DNA from 3 places in the Duganella sp. P38 genome. Region 3 is predicted to be linked to each of the others. Evidence: predicted binding sites of a transcription regulator. Region 3 holds the regulator's gene; each other region holds the start of a gene.
The links. The regulator LexA, encoded in region 3, represses DNA repair genes until DNA is damaged. The targets are predictions, from matches to a motif close to ACTGTATNNNNATACAGT.
Positions count from the first base shown of each region.

Region 1 (7,606 bases), 130 kb from region 3:
TGGCTTCAAGGCAGGCCTGTCGGGCAATACCACGCTGCTGGCGGTCAACGGCCGCGCCTACAAGCCGGACGTGCTGCGCGCGGCGATCACGGCCGCCAAGACCTCGAAGGAGCCGATCAACCTGCTGGTGAAGAAACGCGATCTGTACCAGACGGTATCGCTCGATTATCACGACGGTTTGAAGTACCCGCGCCTGGAGCGCATCAAGGGCACGCCGGACCGCCTGAGCGCCATCCTCAAAGCCCTCTAAAGTAAGCTCCCCGTCATTCCCGCGCAGGCGGGAATCCATACTGCGTATGCTCTGAGGCGTTCCATGGATTCCCGCCTTCGCGGGAATGACGCGCGCAAGGCGGGAGGAGGCGGCAGCGCTACCGCGCGCTGCCTTGCGGCCGCATCGATTATCGTTATGAAAATTCATCGCGAGGATTGTTCATGCTAACGCTGCACACCTGGACCACGCCCAACGGGCGCAAAATCCCCATCATGCTGGAAGAACTGGGCCTGGAATACAACATCCTGACCGTCGACATCAGCAAGGGCGAACAATTCAAGCCGGAATTCCTGGCGCTCTCCCCCAACAACAAAATCCCCGCCATCGTCGAAACCGACAACGACGGCAACAGCTTCAGCATCTTTGAAAGCGGCGCCATCCTCACCTATCTGGCCGAGAAGACCGGCAAGCTGCTGCCCGCCGCCGGGCCCGAGCGCTACAAGGTGCTGGAGTGGCTGCACTGGCAGATCGGCGGCCTCGGCCCGATGCTGGGCCAGCTCGGCTTTTTCGCCATCCGCTCGGAGCAAAAATCGACGCTGGCCATCGACCACTTCGTCGAGGAAGCCGACCGCCTGCTGGGCGTGATGGACAAGCAACTGTCGAAGCACAGCTACATCGCCGGCGAAGCCTACAGCATCGCCGACATCGCCTGCTATCCGTGGGCCGTGGGCGTGCTGGACAAGCTGAAACCGGCGCTGGGCGACCGTGTGGCCAGCAAGCCGCACCTGCTGCGCTGGCTCGACCTGATCGGCGCGCGGCCGGCCGTGCAGCGCGGCATGGCTTTACCGAAAGTGGACTAGGCTGTATGCTGCGCCCATGAACAATGATACCGACATCCAGCTCAGCGGCCCGTTCAAGGCCACCGACGGCTCCGGCCGTGCTCACGACGCCAAGGCGATCCGCATCTTCGACGAGGGCTATGGCGCCATCGACGTCTATGTCGATTTCAAGGCGCCCATCGCCGGCCTGCACAAGGACAAGGCGCTGATCGCTGCCGTGGTGGCGCAGCTGCGCACCGTCGGCTACAAGGGCCCCGAGCTGACCGCCGGCGATCCGGTGTTGCAGGAAGGCCGCCTGCTGGTTCTGGAGGCGCCGGACGAATTCAACGTCTTCGCCGCCAGCAAGGGCTGGAAAGACCTGTCGGAAGACTTCTAAAACAGGTAGCGGTCCGCCCACGTCGCGATGAGGTTGGCGACGTAGACCGCGTCCTCGCGCCTGGTCAGCAGGTGGTCTGCGTTGTCCAGCGAGATAAAGCTTTTCGGATGCCTGGCGGCGGTGAAAATCTCCATCGCGTTGTTGAGGCTGACGGTGTCGTCGCCCGGCGCATGCATCACCAGCAAGGCGCGGCGCAGTCCGGCGATCTTGCCCTTCAAATCATGCCCGCCCGCATCCTCGACGAACTGTTGCTTGATGCGGAACGGACGCCCCGCCAGTTGCACCAGCGCCTCGCCCTCGCGCGCGATTTCCTCCAGATGATGGCCGAACATGCTGTTGACATAGGCCGGGCTGCTCGGCGCGGCAATCGTCACCACCGCCTTGACCTCCGGCATGTGTTCTGCCGCCGCCAGCACGGCCGCGCCGCCCAGGCTATGGCCGACAAGCAAGGCCGGCCCCTGCCAGGCCGCGCGCATGAACCCGGCGGCGGCGACCAGATCGGCCAGGTTGGACGAGAAATTGGTGTCGGCAAACTCGCCCTCGCTCGCGCCCAGGCCGGTGAAGTCGAAGCGCAGCACGGCCACGCCGTGTTCGGTCAGCGCTTCCGCCACGCGTCGCGCGGCCAGCACGTCCTTGCCGCAGGTGAAGCAGTGGGCGAACAGCGCATAAGCCTTGATTTCGCCATCGGGCGCATCGAGCCGCGCCGACAGCGTATGCCCGTGCGCGCCAATGAATTCTTGTCGTTGTGATTTCATCCGCATACTTTACCCGAAGAGGCCGTGCAGATACCAGCGCGTCTCGGGCTCGGTGGCGCTGGCGTCGCGCTGCTTGAACAGCCAGTAGTGCGCATGGTCTTCCCCTTCGGCCATGAAGTAATCGCGGGTTTGCATCGTGCTCCACCAACCGGCCTCGATGCGCTCGCCGGTCGAACGCAGCCGCAGCGCCGAGCCATAGTAGGGACGGTGATCGCGCATCAGCAGCGGAATCGGGTTCGGCAGCAGCCACGCCGGGCGCGGCAGGCTGGTCACGTCCTGCGGCAACTGCGCGCGCACCTCGGCCGGGCGGATTTTTCCTGGATGCTGCGCCAGACGTTGGCCTGCTCGGGACGGTAATCGGCGCTCGGCGCGGCTTGCAGCACATTGTCCGCGCCCAGCCGCGCGGCCAGCAGCTCCAGCAGCCGCTGCCAGTCTTCCTTGCTGCCGCCCGGCTCGGGGAACAGCGATTCGCTGGGCGGCGCCATCGGCTGCACCTGCGGCGCTTCGAGCGCCAGGCCGATGACGGGCGCGTCCAGTTCCTGCTTGGCCAGGCGCTCCTTCAGCAGGCGCACCAGATGGCCGTCTTGCCACGTCGGCTCGGCCAGCGCGACTTCAATCACGGTCGGCGGGCCGGCGGTGCGGCCGCGTTCGTGCTCCAGCAGCAGGTGGATGCGCTCGACCGCCAGCTGGCGCGCACTGAGCCAGCCGGTCAGCTGCAACACCAGCCGCTGCGCGCCAGACAGCAGCGCCTCGGCGTTTTCCACGCGGTCGAACAGTTCCAGCCTGGCGCGGAAGCTGGCCGGCGCCTCCAGCCATTGATGCATTTCGGGACGGGCGCCATGCGCGTCGTCGAGCATGTCGAGCAAGGCGCGGCCGCAGCGGCGCTGCAATCCCGGCCGCGGCAGGCCGCGCAGCTGGCCCAGCGTCAGGCAACCGATGCCCTCCATCCAGCTCAGATAAGGCCGGGCCGGCGGCAGCACGCCGACCGGCAGGTGCGCGATGCGCCGCTCCAGCGACGCCATCTTTAAAGCGCGGCCGGCATTGCAGCGCGCCAGCAGCCAGGCGCCGCGCGCAGTCGGCGCGCAGCCGAGGGAACCGGTAAAGCCCAGCGCGCGCACGCTGCCGGCCACCTTGCGGCACAGCGCGCGGATGCCGCCGAACAGCCGCAGGCTGGCGCCGACATCGAGCAGCAGCGTCGCTTCCTCCGCCTCCGCCAGCTGCGGCGTGAATTGCAGCAGCGCCATCGCCACCGCCTGCAGGGCCTCCGCCTCCAGCGACAGCGAACGCTCCTGAAACTGCGATTGCGGCGCCAGCATGATGGCGCCGCCGCGCCGCAAGCCCGGCCGCACGCCTGCCGCATGGGCCGCAGCCGACAAGGCGACGACGCGCTCCTGCTCCAGCACCACCGTGCAATGGTCAGCCGACCAGCGTGGGCAGAACACTTCGAGCGGGAGCCGTGGCAGGTGTAGAGCGATCCAGAGGCGCATGGCGTTGAAGCAAAGCAGGAGTTAAGGGAAGGAACAAAGGCGCGTCACGCTGCGGCCCGCGTCGCTTGACGAAGCCGATGTCCACGCCGCCGGCCACCGGCCTGAGCGACAGCCGCAACGGCGCCGGCGAGGCGTCCTGCGCCGCCGCCAGTGGCCGCAGCATGCAGAACAGCGTCTCGCCGCTCTGCGCCGCCAGATGCAGGCGCCGCAGCGTTTCGCCGCGCATATTTTTCTGCCAGAACAGCAAGGCGCCGCAACATCCGCTGCGCAGGATTTGCTCGGCGGCCCACAGCGCATCGCTGGCCTTGGCGCCGCTGCGCACCCACAGCAGTTGCGACGGCTCCAGCCCCAGCGCGGCCAGCGCCAGCGACTGCGGCGCGTAAGGCGGCTGCAACAGCACGATCGGACGCTTGCCCAGCGCCGCCAGCGCCGGCTGCAACAGGCGCAGCTCGCCAATGCCGTGCTGCTGCACCAGCAAATCGATCAGCGTGCCCAGCGGCCAGCCGCCGCCGGGCAGCTGCGCGGACAAGGCGGCAAAGCCTGTGTCCATGCAGCGCGTAGCGCTGTGGGCGAGTTGATCCGCCCGCCACAAGGACGGGTGCAGGGTTTCCGGGAGTGTCATGGCATTGTACCGCAAATACTGTATAAATACACAGTACTACTCGCACCGTAGTTTGGCAAGGCTTATCTGCTGTACCATGCGACTGGAATCATTATCAAAGGACGCACCTTGCAAACGATACAACTGGTTGGCGCCATCCTCTTCGCCCTGGCGTTGCTGCACACCTTCAGCGCCAGGTTTTTGAACAGCTGGCGCAGCGCCACCCGCGCCACGCCGGGCTGCTGCACCTGCTGGGCGAGGTCGAGGTGGTGTTCGGTTTCTGGGCCTTCATCCTGATGATAGCGCTGGCCCTGCTCAACGGCGGCCAGGTCGCCATCGCCTATGCCGAATCGCGCCAGTACACCGAACCGCTGTTTGTGTTTGTGGTGATGGTGGTGGCGGCGTCGCGCCCGGTGATGGAGATCGTGCAGCGCGTGCTGCTGGCCGTCGCCCGCGTGATGCCGGTGCCCACGGAACTGGCGCTGGCGTGGCTGGGCCTGGCGCTGGTGCCGCTGACCGGTTCGCTGATCACCGAGCCGGCCGCGATGACGCTGGCGGCGCTGATGCTGGCGCCGCTGATCTTCCGCGACGGCATGCCGGAGTGGCTGAAGTACGGCGCGCTCGGCGTGCTGTTCGTAAACATCTCCATCGGCGGCATGCTGACCTCCTACGCCGCGCCGCCGGTGCTGATGGTGGCCGCCACCTGGAACTGGGATACCGCCTACATGGCCGCGCACTTCGGCTGGAAGGCGGCGATCGCGGTCGCCATCAACGCCACGGCCGTCAGCTTCCTGTTGCGCAGGCATCTGCGCGCGCCGGCTGAAGCCGCCGCATCCCCGGCGTCGCCGGCGGTGCCGCTGGCGGTGATGCTGATCCACCTCGGCTTCCTGGCGGCGGTGGTGGTGCTGGGCCACCATCCGGTGCTGTTCCTCGGCGTCTTCATGCTGTTCCTCGGCTTCACCACCGCGTACCAGCGCTATCAAAGCCCGCTGATCATCAAGGAAGGCCTGCTGGTCGGCTTCTTCCTGGCCGGGCTGGTGGTGCTGGGCGGGATGCAGCAATGGTGGCTGCAACCGATCGTCGAAAGCCTGTCGCCGCTGGCCCTGTTCTTCGGCGCCATGAGCCTGACGGCGATCACCGACAACGCCGCCCTCACCTATCTCGGCTCGCTGATCGACGGCATGTCGGCCGAAGCGCAATACATGCTGATGGCGGGCGCGGTTACCGGCGGTGGCCTGACGGTGATCGCCAACGCCCCCAATCCTGCCGGCGCGGCGCTGCTGCGGCACGGCTTCCGCGACCAATCGATCGGCGCCCTCGGCCTGCTGACTGGCGCCCTGGCCCCCACCGCCGTCGCCGCCCTGGCCTTCCTGCTGCTTTGATCGCAGCCTAAACGCGTCGGTGGCGGGCGAAAAACGCCAGCATCATTTTGCTGGCATTCGGGCCGGCGCGGTCATTGAACTTGAATGCCGGGTCGCCGCCGCTCCAGGCGTGTTCCAGCTTGCCGACCTGGGCGACGCGCAGCAGCAGCTTGCGGCCGTCGTAATAGTCGAGCAGGCGGTAATGGCGCTTCTGCGTGACCCTGGCTGGTTCCGATAAGCGGTTCAGCAGCAGGCTTTGGCGGGTCAGCTGGACTTGGTTGATGGATTTGACGACATTGTCGCTTTCACCCTGAAACAGGATGGCGGGCATGCCGGGGAACTGGCCATGACGTTGCAGAAGCACGTGGGCGGCGATGTCGGCGCCCATGCCGAGGGCGCCGTTTTTCATCACGCTCAATGCGCCCAGCGAGTTGTGTCCGGTGCCGAACACCGGGCCTGAGTGCAGGCCGACAGCGGCGAACAGCTGCGGGTAATTCAACGCCAGGATGTTGGCCATGCCGGCGCCGGCCGATATGCCGGCGACGTAGATGCGCGAACGGTCGATGTCATATTGCGTCAGCACTCTCTGGATGATGCCGATGATGGTGAGCGCGTCGCCGCCGCCTTCCTGTGTGGCGCGGTCGTACCATTTCCAGCAGCGGTGCGGATGGCTGCTCACCAGTTGCTGAGGATAGAGGACCGCGCACCCCATTTTTTCCGCGTGGAGGTTCATGCGCGTGCCTTGCGCGAACTGCGTGGCGGTCTGCTGGCAGCCGTGCAGCATGACGACCAGCGGCATGCCCTTTTCAGGGCGATTGTTGGGCAGGTAAAGCCAGTAGCTCATGCGCTGCCCGGTCGCATTGGGCACATGGCCGGACAGCCATTTCCCCGGTGCGGCGACGGGGGCCGACGCAGCCGACGCCACGCGCGCCCCGGCCGGCGGCGCTGGCGATGCCGGCGCGGCGCGGGGCTTGCGCGGCTTGCGTGGCGGCGGCGGTGTCGCGGCGGCGGCGAATAGCTTTGCCGTGCGCGTGCCGGCGCGGATCAGACTACGCAGCAGCTTCCCGGTCTTCACCATCGCGACGCCCTCCTGTTGCCAAACAGTCTAGCGGAATGCCGCGCCGCCGCGCGTTCGCTACCGCGCTTAGCGCAGCATCGATTCCCACACTTTCTGCAAGCGCTTGGCCGATACCGGCATCGGCGTGCGCAGCTCCTGGGCGAACAGCGAGACGCGCAACTCTTCCAGCATCCAGCGGAACTCCACCATCTTCGGATCGGTGTTCTTGCCGGCCGACTTGTCGCGGCTCGCGCGCAGATAGGCCGCCGCGGCCTGCTGCCATTCGGCCATCAGTTTGGTATCGCGGGCTGGATCGCCGCGCAGCTTTTCGATCCGCACATTCATCGCCTTCAGATAGCGCGGGAAGTGCGACAGCTGGCTGTACTCGTTCTCCTGCAGGAAGCGTTTGTGCACCAGGCCTTGCAGCTGTTGCTGCATGTCCTGCGCCGCCTGTTGCGGCAGGCCTTGCAGGCGTTTCGGCAGGCCGTGGAATTCGGTCAGCACTTGCGACAGCAGGCGCGCGATCTCGTTCACCAGCAGCACCAGGCGCGATTTGCCTTCGTCCTTACGCTTGGCGAAAGTGGCGGCGTCGATCGGCAGCGGGTCTTGCAGGCAGGCGATGTCCAGCGCTTTGTTGATGATCTGTTCGCGCAGTTCTTCCTGCGTGCCCATGCTCATGAACTGCATGCCCATTTGTTGCAGGTTGGGGATGCTCTTTTCGATGAACTTGATCTGGTCCTTCATTTGCAGGGCGAACAGGCGGCGCAGGCCGACGCGGTGCGTGCGCGCGGCAACCGTTGGGTCATCGAAGACTTCGAGGTCGCAGTGGCTGCCTTTGTCGACCAGCGCCGGGAAGCCGATCAGGGTTAGCTTGCCTTGGGCGATTTCCAGTAGTTCCGGCAGTTCGCCGAAGGTCCAC
Region 1 covers NZ_CP193936.1:4,870,470-4,878,075, forward strand. Annotated here, with positions in the region: gene ACRQ5J_RS22670 (M61 family metallopeptidase) at 1-250, shown strand, start outside; gene ACRQ5J_RS22675 (glutathione S-transferase family protein) at 433-1,071, shown strand; gene ACRQ5J_RS22680 (hypothetical protein) at 1,088-1,426, shown strand; gene ACRQ5J_RS22685 (alpha/beta hydrolase family protein) at 1,423-2,181, opposite strand; partial or broken gene ACRQ5J_RS22690 (Y-family DNA polymerase) at 2,191-3,668, opposite strand; gene imuA (translesion DNA synthesis-associated protein ImuA) at 3,598-4,290, opposite strand; partial or broken gene ACRQ5J_RS22700 (putative Na+/H+ antiporter) at 4,399-5,651, shown strand; gene ACRQ5J_RS22705 (extracellular catalytic domain type 1 short-chain-length polyhydroxyalkanoate depolymerase) at 5,659-6,708, opposite strand; gene hrpA (ATP-dependent RNA helicase HrpA) at 6,775-7,606, opposite strand, start outside.
Region 1: a site for LexA is predicted at 4,308-4,325, ahead of imuA (translesion DNA synthesis-associated protein ImuA). Genes of this name have one in related genera too.

Region 2 (7,606 bases), 230 kb from region 3:
CCGCCGCCGATGACCGGCGCCTGGCCGGCCTGTCCCAGCGCATAGGCGACGCCGCCACGGGCGACCGCCACGTCCGGGTTATCGTTGTGCAGCACGCGCGGCGCTTGCTGGCGCCAGCCGGCCAGTGTGGCCTGCAGGCGGCGCGCCAGCGCATCGGCGCGGAATACGCCGCCGTTGAGCAGCAGTGTGTCCGGAATCGGGAGTGTGGTGCTGTCGGCCGCCAGGCCGAGGGCTTCGCGCATGGCGGCGGCGTGCTGGCGCAGGAAGTCCGCCAGGTGGCGGGTGATGGCGGCGTCGGCGGCGTAGGGCAGGCCGAATTCGACGATGGCGCCGCGACCGCGCCGGGCCGGCGCCTGCGTTTCGTTCAGCGGGAAGAAGCCGTCCACCACCAGCGCCGAGACTTCATCGCGCGTCAGTTCTGCGGAGCGCGAGCCGCCGATCAGTTTCGAGCCGGCGCCCAGCAGCGTGACGGTGGTGCGCTCGGGCGCGCCGGCCGCCAGCAGCAGTTCCTTCGCCGCCCGGCAGCGCTCCGCCAGTTGCGACAGCCGGCTGGCTGAAAGCTTGGCTACCGGCTGCGCCGCGCCCGGCGCGTTGCCGCTCAGGCGCGACTCGACCAGGTGGGCGAGGGCAAGGTCCATATTGTCCCCGCCGAGGATCAGGTGATTGCCGACGCCTATGCGGCTGATCGTCGGCTGGCCTTCGTCGCCGCCCTCGACCTTCATCAGGCTGAAGTCCGTGGTGCCGCCGCCGACGTCGCACACCAGCACCAAGCGAGTGTCCGCCAGCTCCTGCGCCAGCGACGCGCGCTGGCGGAACAACCAGTCGTAAAACGCCGCCTGCGGCTCCTCCAGCAATCGCAAGGACGGCAAGCCCGCCATGCGCGCCGCTTCCAGCGTCAACGCACGTGCGCCTTCATCGAACGAGGCGGGAATGGTCAGAACAATCTGCTGCCGATGCAGCGGATGTGCCGGAAAGCGCGCGTCCCAGGCGCTGCGCAAATGCGCCAGGTACGACGCGCTGGCCGCCACCGGCGACACCTTCGGCACCTCGGCCTGCGCGCCCCACGGCAGGATGGGCGCCATGCGGTCCACCTGCGGATGCGACAGCCAGCTCTTGGCACTGGCCACCAGCCGTCCCGGCACCTGCGCGCCAAGCTGGCGCGCCAGCCGTCCGACCACCACCTGCGACAGGCCCGCCACGTCGTCCGCCCGCCATGGCAGTTGCAGTTCGCCGTCCGCCAGCTCGCCGGCGGCAGGGTGATAGCGCAAGGACGGCAGCAACGCCGCAGCACCAACCTCGCCGGGCGCCGTCAACTGATCGATCTCGAACAACTGAATCTGCGTACTGCCGGCTTCCGCAAAGGCCATCACCGTATTGGTGGTGCCTAGGTCGATACTGACGACGTATTTACTCATGCTCAGGAAGCGGAACGAACGTCAAACTCCACCTTCCAGCGCTGGCCGTCGCTGGCCACTGCCGCCAGTTCCAGCGTGCCGGATTCGGTCGCCATCGCATGCAGCCGCACCTGCACCACGTCGCCGGCCTGACGGCCTTCCGGCGACAGGTTGGCCTGAATCTCGTTCATCTCGATCAGTTCATCGGCGCCCCAGAAGTCCAGCAGGTCGCCGATCTGGTCCTGGCGGCGCACCGAGGAACCGAAGAAGCGGAACTGCACCGGCTCACCGACCACCAGGCCAAACTCCTTGTTCGGCAATTCGATCTCGCTGCCTTCCTCCATGCCGAACGGCGCCACGCACAGCGCCTGAATCGGCGGCTCCATGCCGGGAATCGCCGGCATCGCCGACTCGATCGCCACGTAGTAGGAACGCGCCGTGCCGCCGCGAATGCGCACGCCGCTGCCGCGACGCACGTAGCTGTAGTAAGCGGCGCCGCGCGCCACCGCCAGATCGAGATCGGCGCCGCCCAGCATGCGCGCCGGCTCCGCGCCTTCCATGTACAGCCAGTCGTTGATGGTGCCCATGATGCGCTGGGCCAGCAGGTCCGACTTGAACACGCCGCCGTTGAACAGCACCGCGGTCGGATGCAGGAAAGTCGCCTCGGCGCTTTGCTTGCCGGCGTAGCCTTCCAGCTCCGCCGTGGCGCCAAGCTGGCGCGCCAGGAACGCCGCCAGATGGCGCGTGATGCCGGCGTCCTGCGCATACGGCAGGCCAAGCTGCGTCAGGCCGGCGCGCGTGCGCACGGCGGGACGCGCCGACGCGTCCACCTGCGGGAAGAAGCCGTCGAGGATGAAGGCCGATACCTCTTCGCGCGTCAATTCGGTGCGGATCGATCCGCCGATCAGCTTCGAGCCACGGCTGGGCACGACGATAGGCCAGGTGGCCACGGTCGCATCGGCCAGCAGTTTTTCCTTGGCGGTGCGGCAGCCGTAGGTCAGCGCGCGCATCTGCCAGGCGTCGAGTTGCGTGCCGTTGGCGGCCAGCTTGCGCGCCACCAGGTGCGCCAGCGCCAGGTCCATATTGTCGCCGCCGAGCAGGATGTGGTCGCCCACGGCGATGCGGTGCGGTTCCAGCACGCCGTCGCGTTCCAGCACGGCGATCAGCGAGAAGTCGCTGGTGCCGCCGCCGACGTCGACCACCAGGATGATGTCGCCCGGCTTGACTTCCTTGCGCCAGCGGCCTTCGCTGCCCTGGATCCAGCTATACAGCGCCGCCTGCGGCTCTTCCAGCAGCGTCAGGTTGGTGTAGCCGGCCGCGCGGGCCGCGTCGGCCGTCAGTTCACGCGCGCCCGGATCGAACGACGCCGGTATCGTCACCGTCACCGCCTGCTCGCCGAACGGCGCCTCAGGGTGCGCCTGCTCCCACGCCTTACGCAGGTGGCTCAGGTAGCGTGTCGATGCTTCCAGCGGCGACACGCGCGTGACTTCTTCCGGCGCGTCGTTCGGCAGCAGCGCCGAGCGGCGGTCGACGCCGGGATGGCTCAACCAGCTCTTGGCGCTCGACACCAGGCGGATCGGCGTGGTGGCGCCACGGCTGCGCGCCATCTCGCCGGCCACGCCGGCTTGTTCTTCAGCGCTTTGCTGCCACGGCAGCTTGTTCTCGCCGGGCGCCAGCTCGTCGGCGTGCGGCAGGTAGAGGAAGGACGGCAGCAACGGCAGTTCTTCGATGGTGCCCGGCGCGGTCAGCTGCGGAATCGCCAGCACGCCGTGCTGGGTTTTCTCGCCGTCGCTGGCTTGCAGGTTCACATACGACAGCGCGCTGTGCGTGGTGCCGAGGTCGATGCCGATGGCGTAGCGTGGATCGCTCATAGTTCCACCTCCGCCGGCGCCAGGATGGACGCGTCATGCGCTTCCGCCAGTTTCGGCAGGCGCACGTCGGCCGAGCGCCAGCCGCGGTGGCTCAGCGTGCCTTTGAACGGCGCCTTGCCGACCACGTTGCCGGTCAGGCGCACGGCGGCGGCGTCGAAGCCTGCCGGCAGTTCGACCCGGCTGCCTTCCGCTTCGCTGCGGACCGGCTCGATGGTGAAGTGCTCTTTCAGCACCTTGGCGCAGCCTTCGTGCACCACGCGCGCGGCGGCGCCGATGTCGGCGTCGGAATAGGCGCTCAGGTTTTCCTGGGTGAAGTCGATCAGGCGCGCCTCGCGCTGGAACAGCGACAGCAGTTGCAGCGCGGCGTCCGGCGTGGCCACGCGCAGCGTTACCGGCGCTGGGGCAGGGGCCGGCGCCGGCGCCGGGGCGGGCGGCGCGACCGGCGCCGCCGCTGGTTGCGGCGCATCGTCGATGCGCGTCAGGCGCGCGGCGTAGTCAGCGTCGGACAGGGCGCGGAAGAAGGCGCCGATGGCGATCGAAATCCGGCTGAAGAAAGACGGCAGGGGTTGGCTCGAATGGTTCATATTATTACTCACTGTGAGGTTGCCGAACGCTGCGCTGCGCGCGCGCTGGGGCGAAGCCCGGCATGATACCAGCTTGCCCCGGCGCTCCCCAAGAACGCACGCGGATTTCGCTTGAATTGGCGGCGCGCAGCGCTAGAATACTGTATATGTATACAGTATTTAGAGCGATGCCATGGGCCACGATGAAAATAAGCAGGAACAAGTGATGTTGCCGCCGCCTTCGCTGAAGGCGCGCAAGGGGCGTGGCGCCGTCTCGAACCTGCAGGGGCGCTACGAACTCAACGTCCGCGAAGCTTATGACGACGGCTGGCAGCGCGAGGAAGAGGAGGAACTGCCATGGAAAACCCAGGTCACCGAGGAAATATGCAAGTCCATCCTCAGCCGCAACGCCTCGCCGGACTTGCCGTTCAGCGTCTCGCTCAATCCGTATCGCGGCTGCGAGCATGGCTGTATTTACTGCTTTGCGCGGCCCACCCACAGCTATCTCGGTTTATCGCCCGGCATGGACTTCGAGAGCACGATCTTCGCCAAGGTCAACGCGCCGGAGATGCTGCGCCGCGAACTGGCCAGGCCGGGCTACCAGCCGGAATCGATCGCGCTGGGCGTCAACACGGACGCCTACCAGCCGTGCGAGCGCGAGTACAAGCTCACGCGCCGCGTGCTGGAAGTGCTGCACGAGTGCCAACATCCGGTCGGCCTGATCACCAAGAATTCGCTGATCGAGCGCGACATCGACATCCTGGCGCCGATGGCGGCCAGGCGGCAGGCGGGCGTCGCCATTACGCTGACCACGCTGGACCCGGCCATCGCCCGCACGCTGGAGCCGCGCGCGGCCGCCCCCGCGCGCCGCCTGCGCACCATCCGCACGCTGACGGACGCCGGTATTCCGGTGGCGGTCAGCATCGCGCCCATCATTCCCTTCATTACCGAGCCGGACATCGAGCGGATACTGGAAGCGGTCAAGGAGGCCGGCGCCGTCAGCGCGCACTACACCGTGCTGCGCTTGCCGTGGGAGGTGGCGCCGCTGTTCAAGCAATGGCTGGAAGCGCATTTCCCCGAGCGGGCGCAGCGGGTGATGAACCGTGTGCGTGAAATGCGCGGCGGCAAGGACTATGACAGCAACTTCGACACGCGCATGAAAGGCGAGGGCGTGTGGGCCGAGCTGATACGCCAGCGCGTCAAAATTGCCTCGGAGCGCCTGGGCTTGAGCGGGCAGGGCAGTCGCTTTCACCGCATGGACGCGTCGCAGTTCACGCGGCCGCTGGTGGTGCCGCCGTTGGGCGCGCGCGCCAAGGCCGCAGCCGACGCCGGGCAGCTGGACTTATTTTGAATGCAGCGCGGCCAGGTGGCGCTCGATCTCGAACACGTGCTGGTCGTGCCGGCCCAGCTGGCGCAGCGCGCTGGCCAGGTGGTTGAGGTAATCGCTGTTCGGGCCGCTGGGGCCGGCGGAGCGGGCGATGTGGGCGGCAATTTCCTGTTCGGAGGCGGCGCCGAGGAAGGCGGTGTTGTCCGGCGTGGCAATGTAGACCAGGCCTTCGGACTGGCCGCCGTCCTCAAAAGTGATGCGGATGGCCAGGCGCAGATAACCGTTTTTTTCGCGGTGGTCGAGGTGGGCGAACACTTCCGGCGTGATCAGGTAGGCCATGCCATGGCAGATCGCGCCGGCTTCTTCGATCAGCGTCACCACGCGGCCCGGCGCATCGGGCGTGCCGCGGTGGTCGTGCGAGCCCTGCCAGAAACGCCGCGTCCAGCCTTCGATGCTGGCCGGGCGGCGTTGCAGGTAGGGAAAGTCCGCCTTGTAGATCAGGGAGCCGTAGCCAAACAGCCAAACGCTGTGGTGGCCGTCAAACTTGTCCATCAGTTGGTTGATGGCGGTGGTATTCGCAGTCATGCCGCCATTATAAAACAGCGGTAGCGCTAACATCAGGCCGCGTGGTTTAGCCCCGTGATTTGTTGCAGATCTGCCAGTGTGCGCACCACGTCCACGCGGTCGACGCCGATGAAGTCGAACGCCGCCCTGAGCTGCAGCTCATGGTTGTCCAGCAGCTCGTCTTCCGATTGCAGGCCCATGACGGCACAGCCGGACGTGACCAGCAGCAGGCGCAGGGCGGCGCGCGGGCGGCCGGCGGCGGTCTGCATTTCCAGCAGGCGGTCCAGCCACGCTTTCAGCGTCGAGGGAATGGAGAAATTGTGCATCGGCGCGCCGACCACGGCCACGTCGGCGTGCCGGAATTCCTGCAGCAGCGAAGCGCTTTGCAGCGCTTCGGCGCGCAGTTCGGCGTGCATCGGAATGTCGGCGTCCCAGCGCTGGCTGATCACCTGCAGCAGCGGGCCGCTGGCGTGCGATAGCGGGGCGGCCGCCAGGTCGCGGTAGAGGACGGTTGCCTGCGCGTCCGCCGCGGTCAGCGCGGCGACGGCCGCTGCGGTGATCTGGCGTGACGTCGAATGGTCGCCAAGGGCGCAGGAATCTATGTGCAGAATGTTCATGAATAAAGGATACACAAACAGAAACCGCTTCCACAATAGATTTATGGCAATTTCAATTTCCTAATTGAAATAAAATGTGAAAAGCTGCTTCAGTTGGCCGGCAGATTCCAGTCGTGCGCGGCCACAAACTGGTGCAGGAAGGCGGCGAAGCTCTCCGCCGCCGGCGACAGCGCGCGGGCGCTGCGGGTGTAGACGAAAAAGCGGCGCGTCAGCGCCGGCGCCGCCAGCGGCCGCATTTTCAGCCCATACAACTGCACCATCTTTTCCGCGTAAGGCAGGCACACGGTAATGCCCTGGCGCGCATGCACCATGGCCAGCGCGGTGGTCATGAAGGTGACTTCGTTGTGCGGACTGAGCGACAGTTCTCTGAATGAAACGTGAACATCGCGCAACAGGCGTTCGGTGAACTGGCCCTGCAGCGAGATGAAGGGATAGCGGTTGACGTCGCTCCAGGTGATGCGCTTGCGCTGGTCCAGTTCGTGACCGGGCGGATACACGGCCACAAACGGCATTTCAAACAGCGGCTGCGCATCGATCTCGGCGGTGGCGTCGCGTTCGGGGCCGATGCCGAAGTCGACCTCGCCGCTGAACACGCGCGCCGACACTTGCTCCAGCGGGCAGTCGGTCAGCCGCACCTGCACCTCGGGATGGCGCTCGCGGTAGGCGGCGATCACTTCCGGCACCATGGTGCACGACAGCATCTGCGGCGCGGCCACGCGCACCGCGCCCTGTTGCAGCGCCTTGCGGCTGGCGATGTCGGCCATGGCACGGTCGAGGTCGTGCAGCATTTTGTCGAACAGCGGATACAGTTCCCGGCCCAGCTCGGAAAGCTGGGTCTTGCGCGTGGTGCGCTCGACCACGCGCATGCCCAGCAGCTGCTCCAGCTCCTTGATCTGCCCGCTGAGCGCCGACTGCGTCACGCTCAGGTGGCCGGCCGCCAGCGTAAAGCTGCCAGTCTTGGCCAGCGCCACCAGGGCGCGCATTTGCTTGATGCTGGGATTCATGGGAAATACTGATAAATGACGAGATAAATTCGATTTGCATGATATCTGAAACTGGCATCTAATGCGGGGAACAAGAGGAGACAGCCATGAAAATCAAGCAAATACATCACGTCGCCTACCGCTGCAAGGACGCCAGGGAAACCGTCGAGTGGTACGTCAAACACCTGAATATGGACTTCGTGCTGGCCATTGCCGAGAACGAAGTGCCATCGACCAAGGCGCCGGACCCGTATATGCACGTGTTCCTCGACGCCGGCAACGGCAAT
Region 2 covers NZ_CP193936.1:4,513,499-4,521,104, reverse strand. Annotated here, with positions in the region: partial or broken gene ACRQ5J_RS21020 (Hsp70 family protein) at 1-1,415, opposite strand, end outside; gene ACRQ5J_RS21015 (Hsp70 family protein) at 1,418-3,265, opposite strand; gene ACRQ5J_RS21010 (DUF2760 domain-containing protein) at 3,262-3,849, opposite strand; gene ACRQ5J_RS21005 (PA0069 family radical SAM protein) at 4,022-5,179, shown strand; gene ACRQ5J_RS21000 (gamma-glutamylcyclotransferase) at 5,171-5,740, opposite strand; gene ACRQ5J_RS20995 (NAD(P)H-dependent oxidoreductase) at 5,773-6,336, opposite strand; gene ACRQ5J_RS20990 (LysR family transcriptional regulator) at 6,426-7,340, opposite strand; gene ACRQ5J_RS20985 (VOC family protein) at 7,427-7,606, shown strand, end outside.
Region 2: a site for LexA is predicted at 3,989-4,006, ahead of ACRQ5J_RS21005 (PA0069 family radical SAM protein). Genes of this name have one in related genera too.

Region 3 (7,606 bases):
ACGCGAGCACAAGCAGGAGCAGGAACGCAAGCTGGCCGAAGCCAAGGCGGAAGCCGGGCTGAAAGCCGAGAAGCAGGAAGCCGAGCGCAAGCTGGCCGAAGCGAAGGCCAAGGGCGCTGACAAGCCGGCCGAGAGCAAGCCGGCGGCAGCCAAGTCGGAAGACGCGCGCGCGCTGGCCATCCTGGAAGGCAAGCAGGCCGCCGCGCCGTCCGGCGAGAAATTCGTGCTGCAAGTGGCGGCATTGAGCGATGCGGCCAAGGTCGAGGAGTTGCGCGCCAAGCTGAAGAGCGGCGGCATCAGCTCCTTCACGCAGAAGACCGCGTCGGGCATCACCCGCGTGCGTGTCGGACCGTTCAGCAGCAAGGAGGAGGCCGAGAAGGTCAAGGCCAAGCTGAGCAGCATGGGCCTGGAAGGCCGCCTGGAAACTGTCTGACGTGACGCTCTTCGACTATCTGGTGATCTTCGTCATGGTCACCTCGGTCATCATCGGACTGGTGCGCGGACTGGTGAAGGAAGTGCTGTCGGTGCTGAGCTGGATCATCGCCTTCGTGGTGGCCAACGCCTATGCCGCCCAACTGGCGCCGATGCTGCCCGAGGCGGTGCCGGGCGAGGTGCTGCGGCTGATTATCGCCTTCCTCGCCCTGTTCATCGGCGCGCGGATTTTAATGGGCCTGCTGTCGCTGGCGCTGGACGCCTTGCTCGACGCGGGCGGCCTGAGTTTCATCGACCGCTTGCTGGGCGCCGTGTTCGGCGTCGCGCGCGGGCTTGTAATTGTGTTGGCAGCCGTCATCTTAAGCGGGATGACCTCGTTGCCGCAGCAGGATTTCTGGAAGCAGGCGGCCACCAGCCCCTACGCCGAGCAAGGCGTGCGCATGGTCAAGCCGTATCTTCCCGCTGCGCTGGCGCAGCATGTGAATTTTTGAATTCTTTAAATCTGTAGTACCTGTCCAGGAGCACCATCATGTGTGGCATTGTCGGCGTCGTTTCCCATCAACCTGTCAACCAAATGCTGTATGACGCCTTGTTGCTGCTGCAACATCGCGGCCAGGATGCGGCGGGTATTGCGACCAATCACAGCAGCATGTTCGCCATGCACAAGGCCAACGGCCTGGTGCGTGACGTCTTCCGCACGCGGAATATGCGTACGCTGCAAGGCAATTCCGGTATCGGCCACTGCCGCTACCCGACCGCCGGCTCGTCGAGCGAGGAAGAGGCGCAGCCGTTCTACGTCAACGCGCCGTTCGGCATCACGCTGGCGCACAACGGCAACCTGACCAACTGGGAACAGCTCAAGAAAGAGATGTTCATCAACGACCGCCGCCACATCAACACCGATTCCGACTCGGAAGTGCTGCTGAACGTGCTGGCCCACGAAATCCAGAAAGCCACGGTCGATATCTCGATCGACGCCGACACCATTTTCAATGCCGTCACCGTGCTGCACCGCCGTGTGCGCGGCGGCTATGCCGCCGTGGCGCAGATCGCCGGCGTCGGCCTGCTGGCGTTCCGCGATCCGTTCGGCATCCGTCCGCTGTGCCTGGGCATCAACGAAACGCCGGAAGGCAATGAATACCTGATCGCCTCGGAATCGGTGGCGCTGGAAGGTATGGGCTTCCGCTTCGTGCGCGACATTGCGCCGGGCGAGGCGGTGTTCATCGACGCCGACAAGCAGCTGCACGCGCGCCAGTGCGCCGACAATCCGTCGCTCAATCCCTGCGTGTTCGAATATGTGTACCTGGCCCGCCCGGACTCGGTGATCGACGGCGCCTCGGTCTACGCCACCCGCCTGAAAATGGGCGAGTACCTGGCCGAGAAGATCAAGCGCGAACTGAAGGACATGAAGATCGACGTGGTGATGCCGATTCCGGATTCGTCGCGCCCGGCGGCGATCCAGCTGGCGCTGGCGCTGAACGTCGAGTACCGCGAAGGCTTCATCAAGAACCGCTACATCGGCCGCACCTTCATCATGCCCGGCCAGGCCGCGCGCAAGAAGTCCGTGCGCCAGAAGCTGAACGCGATTCCGGACGAATTCAAGGGCAAGGTGGTGCTGCTGGTGGACGACTCCATCGTGCGCGGCACCACCAGCCGCGAGATCGTGCAGATGGCGCGCGACTCCGGCGCCACCAAGGTGATCTTCGCTTCGGCCGCGCCGCCGGTGATTTACCCGAACGTGTACGGCATCGACATGCCGACCCGCGACGAGCTGATCGCCCACGGCCGCACCGTGGAAGAGGTGTGCCGCGAGATTACCGCCGATGCGCTGGTGTACCAGGATATCGATGCGCTGAAGCGTGCGATTTCGGACGTCAACCCGGCGCTGACCAATTTCGAGGCGTCGTGCTTTGACGGCGTGTACGTGACCGGCGATGTGACCAAGGAATATCTGGACAAGCTCGAATACGAGCGCCACAACCCGACCAAGGCCAAGGTGCCGGAAGACGCCGCGCGCACGCAGCTGAACCTGAACCTGGCCGCCACCGAAGCCTGATTATTCGTCGTTCCCGCGCAGGCGGGAATCCATGCTGACTATGCTCAGCGGTTCTATGGATTCCCGCCCGCGCGGGAATGACCGTGGAAACGAACACATGAGCGAAAAAAAGAACTACGGTTTCACCACCACCATTCTGCACGGCGATCGCCAGAAGGGCATCGAGCACGGCTCGCTGCACAAGCCGATCCACACCTCGGTGGCCTTCGGCTACGCCGACGCGCGCCAGCTGGCCTCGGTATTCCAGGGCAAGGAACCGGGCTTCCGTTACGGCCGCCAAGGCAACCCGACCATCTCCGCGCTGGAAGAAAAGGTCAACAAGATGGAGCAGGGTGTCGGCACCATCTGCTTCGCCACCGGCATGGGCGCGATCGGCGCCGTGGTGCAGGCGCTGCTGCGCGCCGGCGACCATGTGGTGTCCTCGTCCTTCCTGTTTGGTAACACCAACAGCCTGTGGCAGACCGCGATGAGCCAGGGCATCGGCGTGTCCTTCGTCGACGCCACCGATGTCGCCAACGTCGAGGCGGCGCTCACCGACAGCACCCGCGTGGTGTTTGTCGAAACCATCGCCAACCCGCGCACGCAAGTGGCGGACCTGAAGCGCATCGGCGAGCTGTGCAAGGCGCGCGGCATCCTCTACGTGGTGGACAACACCATGACCACGCCGTACCTGTTCCAGCCGAAGACCGTGCACGCCGGCCTGGTGGTCAACGCGCTGACCAAATCGATCGGCGGCCATGGCAACGCGCTCGGCGGCAGCCTGACCGACACCGGCGCCTATGACTGGACCCGCTTCCCGAACATCTACGAGAACTACAAGAAAGCCGCGCCGCTGCAATGGGGACTGGCGCAAGTACGCGCCAAGGCGCTGCGCGACTTCGGCTCCTCGCTGGCGCCGGATGCCGCGCACCACATCGCCGCCGGCGCCGAAACGCTGGCGCTGCGCATGCAGCGCACCACGGCCAACGCGCTGGCGCTGGCCGAGCTGCTGGAAAAGGATGAGCGGGTTGCCGCTGTCTACTATCCGGGCCTGAAGTCGCATCCGCAGCACGGCATCAGCGCCGAGCTGTTCCGTGCGCACGGCTCGCTGCTGAGTTTTGAGCTGAAGGAAGGGCTGGACTGCTTCGACTTCCTCAACCGCCTGAAGCTGGCGATTCCGGCGTCCAACCTGGGCGACAACCGCACGCTGATCATTCCGGTCGCGCACACCATCTTCTACGAAATGGGCGCCGAGCGCCGGGCGTCGATGGGCATCGCCGAATCGCTGATCCGCGTCTCGGTCGGCATCGAAGACACCGACGACCTGCTGGACGACTTCTGCACCGCGCTGGAAGGCTGCTAATCATCTGACAAGTGTTGCGATTTCGCCAATTCATCTGGCAAATTAATGCAGCAACAAAGTGACTGCGCTACACTCGCTTTGCTGTTTTAATAATTGTAAGGGGATGAGATGAAAACGATTCACTTGCTGGGCCTGGCGCTGGCATTGCTGGGTGGCGGCGCCCGCGCCGACGAAATGGCTGATGCGGACCGGTTCGCCGCAGCGAAGGATTACGCGCGCGCCTTGCCGATCTACGCCAAGCTTGCCGCTGGCGGCAACGCCGTGGCGCAGCTTCGCCTCGGCGAACTGCACTGGTATGGCGAAGGCACGCCGGTCGATATGGCCAAAGCCGATGAGTTGTTCCGCAAGGCTGCCGACGCTGGCGTTGCAGAGGCCAGGCAGGGGTTGCAGCTCACGCCGCAGCGTGCTGCCAATAAATCCAAGATCGACTACTACACCCGGCAATACGCGGGCGAAGATGTGCGGCTGGAGAAGTTCAACTGCGTCAAACCAGTGATTCCAGCTGTTTCCACCACCACCGAAGAGATCAAGAAAACCGTGGCTGGCATCGAGGGCTGGCAGAGTTGCTACAAGGGCTTTGTCAGCAACCTGAGCGCACAGCTGCCGGTGGGCAAAGCGATTCCTGCTGACTTGCAAAACCTGATGACGGATGAGGAGATCGCCACAGCTATTGACCGCATGGACAAGGCTTACGCGACGGTGGCGGCCGACGCCAAGGTGGAGGCGGAAGCTTTCCTCGCCGCGCAGGACGCATGGCAGGCCAAGACCAACTCGCATGTGGTCAGTGCGAATGCCAAGACCGCTTCGGATCTGGAGCAGCGCCGTGCGGAAATCGAGAAACTGAATGCGATGAAGCGTGATAGGGGCGCCGGTTTCGCGGCGCCGCTGACGAGCGGCGGCCGCTAATCTGCCCCAACAGCCCGCCGAGCGCGGGCTTTTCTCTTTAGTGCCAGGTGCGCATCAGGCCGACCGCGAGGCCTTCCAGCGCGAATTCGTCGGCTTCGGGATCGACCTTGATGATCTTGAAGTCCGGGTTTTCCGGCAGCAGCTCGACGGTGGCCCCGGTCTTGCGGTAGCGCTTGACCGTGACTTCGCTGCCGATGCGGGCCACCACGATCTGGCCGTTCTTGGCGCTGTCGACCTTTTTCACGGCCAGCAAGTCGCCGTCCATGATGCCGGCGTCGCGCATCGATTCGCCGCGCACCTTGAGCAGGTAGTCCGGCTTGGCGGCGAACATCGCCGGATCGACGCTGTAGCTCGCTTCCAGGTTTTCCTGCGCCAGGATCGGCGAGCCGGCGGCCACGCGGCCGATCAGCGGCAGCGACATCATCAGCGCGGCCGGCACCTTCGGCGCGGCCGGTTCGGCGTGCGCACCCAGCAGCCGGATGCCGCGCGAGGTGCCGGCCGCGATTTCGATCGCGCCCTTGCGCGCCAGCGCCTGTAAATGCTCCTCGGCCGCGTTGGCGGACTTGAAGCCCAGTTCATTGGCGATCTCGGCGCGGGTCGGCGGGAAACCGGTGTTTTCGATGGCGTCCTTGATCAGATTCAGGATTTGTTCCTGGCGGGCGGTGAGCTTGAGCATGTGGTCGGTAGCCTGTGGATATAGACAGTCTGTATTTTTGTACAGTATGGCTCGCAATGCAAGGGAATTTATTGCTTTGAGCGAAATAAACTGAAAAAAGTTGTTGCAGGCGGCCCCTCGGCTTCAGCGCGTCGGCTGCGCGCGCGCGACAAAGCGCAGGCCGATCGTGCGGCTGGCGCCCGGCTGCAGCGTAAAGCCCGGCGTCACCCAGCTGGCGTGGTCTTCGTTGATGGCGCGCTGCTCGGCCGGCGCTTGCCAGCTCAGCAGCGGCGTGCGGCCGTCCGCTTGCACGCGCAGCACGGGCTTGAAGCCGGCGTGGCTGGTCACCTCGACCGATCCCTGGTCGCCGGGGCGCGGCTTGACGGTGCTGTCCGGCGCCAACACCATCGGCATGCCGGCCTCGGCGATGTCGACCGGCTGCTTGCCGCGGTTGATCAGCGTGTAGCGCAGCACCAGCGCGCCCTTGTCGTTGAGCCAGCGTCGCTCCACCGTCAGCGGCAGGCCGGCGCCCATGCTGGCGCTGATGTCGGCGGCGGCCAGCACGCGCACGGCCGGCAGCACCGTGATCGGCTGGCGCGCGGCGAACGAGCTGTAGGTCTGCCATTCGCCGCCGGCCACGCGCAGCTTCAGCGTCAGGTCGCCGAGATGGCGGTAGCCGTCGAACTGGCGTTCCTCGACGCGCGGGCCGAGCGTGAAGTCGACGCTGGGATCGGCTACCGGCGTCAGCCGGGCCAGCGTTTGCGTATCGACGCGCAGCGCGAACAGCCATTTCGGCGTGCTGTAGGCCTTGGTCTTGACGGCCGGGTAGTCGGCAGCGGCGGCCGGGGCGGGGGAGGTGGCGGCCATGGCGGCGGCCAGCGACAGAAGGAAAAATGGCTTCACGGGCAATCCTGTTGTAACGGCAACGAGGCCCAACTGTAGCATCGACCACGCCGCGCTGGCGTTCCGCTTGAAAAGCTGCTATAGTCGCGGGCTTACCTCTTCCCACACCTGTCTTGACGCCAGGGTGGGCTATTTATCAAGTCCTTAAGGGAGTTATACATGCGTCACTACGAAATCGTATTTATCGTCCACCCGGACCAGAGCGAGCAAGTGCCCGCCATGATCGAGCGTTACAAAACCACCGTAACGACCCGCGGCGGCAACGTTCACCGTGTTGAAGACTGGGGCCGCCGTCAAATGGCTTACCCAATCCAGAAACTGGCGAAGGCACACTACATCTGCCTGAACATCGAAGCCGACAACGAAACCCTGGTTGAGCTGGAAACCGCATTCAAATTCAATGATGCCGTTCTGCGTCACCTGACCGTCAAGATGAAGAAAGCGGAAACCGCTCCTTCGCCGATGATGAAGTCGGTACAACGCGAAGATGCAGCGAAATCGCATCGCGCCGAAGCCCCAGCCGCTCCAGCCGCTGCTTAATTGTTCTGAGAAGGAACCGCGCTGAACCAGCTCCAGTTCATCGCCCTCATCGCCGAGCGGGACGCAATCCGTTACACCCCGGCCGGCATGCCGATCGTCAACGCTGTACTCCAGCACCGGTCGCAGCAGATGGAGGCGGGCATTGCCCGGTTGACCGAGTTTGAAGTGTCCGCAGTGGCTGCGGGCGAACTTTCAGGCCGGTTCAGCCAGCTGCCACTGGCAGGCATGTACCAGTTCTCCGGTTTCCTCAGCAAGAAAAGCCGCAATAGCAAAAGCCTGGTGTTTCACATCATTGATTTTAGTGCTGTCCCCGACAGCTCAATTTAAATACAGGAGCCTAAAATGGCATTCGGTAAAAAGTTCGACAAAAACAAGCTCAAGCTGAAAGAAAAGCGCAAGCAACAAAACCCACTGTTCAAGCGTAAGAAGTTCTGCCGCTTCACCGCCGCTGGCGTGGAACAAGTGGACTACAAAGACGTAGACACCCTGAAAGACTTCGTCCAGGAAAACGGCAAAATCATGCCAGCACGTCTGACCGGCACCAAAGCTCACTACCAGCGTCAAGTTGACACCGCGATCAAACGCGCCCGTTACCTGGCCCTGCTGCCGTACACCGATCTGCACAACGCCTAATCGCGGCAGAGAAACTGGAGAAGAACTATGCAAATCATTCTGTTGGAAAAAGTTGTCAACCTGGGCAACCTGGGTGAAGTCGTTAAAGTTAAAGACGGCTACGCACGTAACTTCCTGATCCCGCAAAAAATGGCCCGCC
Region 3 covers NZ_CP193936.1:4,738,944-4,746,549, reverse strand. Annotated here, with positions in the region: gene ACRQ5J_RS22100 (SPOR domain-containing protein) at 1-433, shown strand, start outside; gene ACRQ5J_RS22095 (CvpA family protein) at 435-923, shown strand; gene purF (amidophosphoribosyltransferase) at 962-2,488, shown strand; gene ACRQ5J_RS22085 (cystathionine gamma-synthase family protein) at 2,586-3,830, shown strand; gene ACRQ5J_RS22080 (tetratricopeptide repeat protein) at 3,939-4,736, shown strand; gene lexA (transcriptional repressor LexA) at 4,774-5,412, opposite strand; gene ACRQ5J_RS22070 (DUF5695 domain-containing protein) at 5,536-6,294, opposite strand; gene rpsF (30S ribosomal protein S6) at 6,454-6,834, shown strand; gene priB (primosomal replication protein N) at 6,856-7,161, shown strand; gene rpsR (30S ribosomal protein S18) at 7,177-7,467, shown strand; gene rplI (50S ribosomal protein L9) at 7,495-7,606, shown strand, end outside.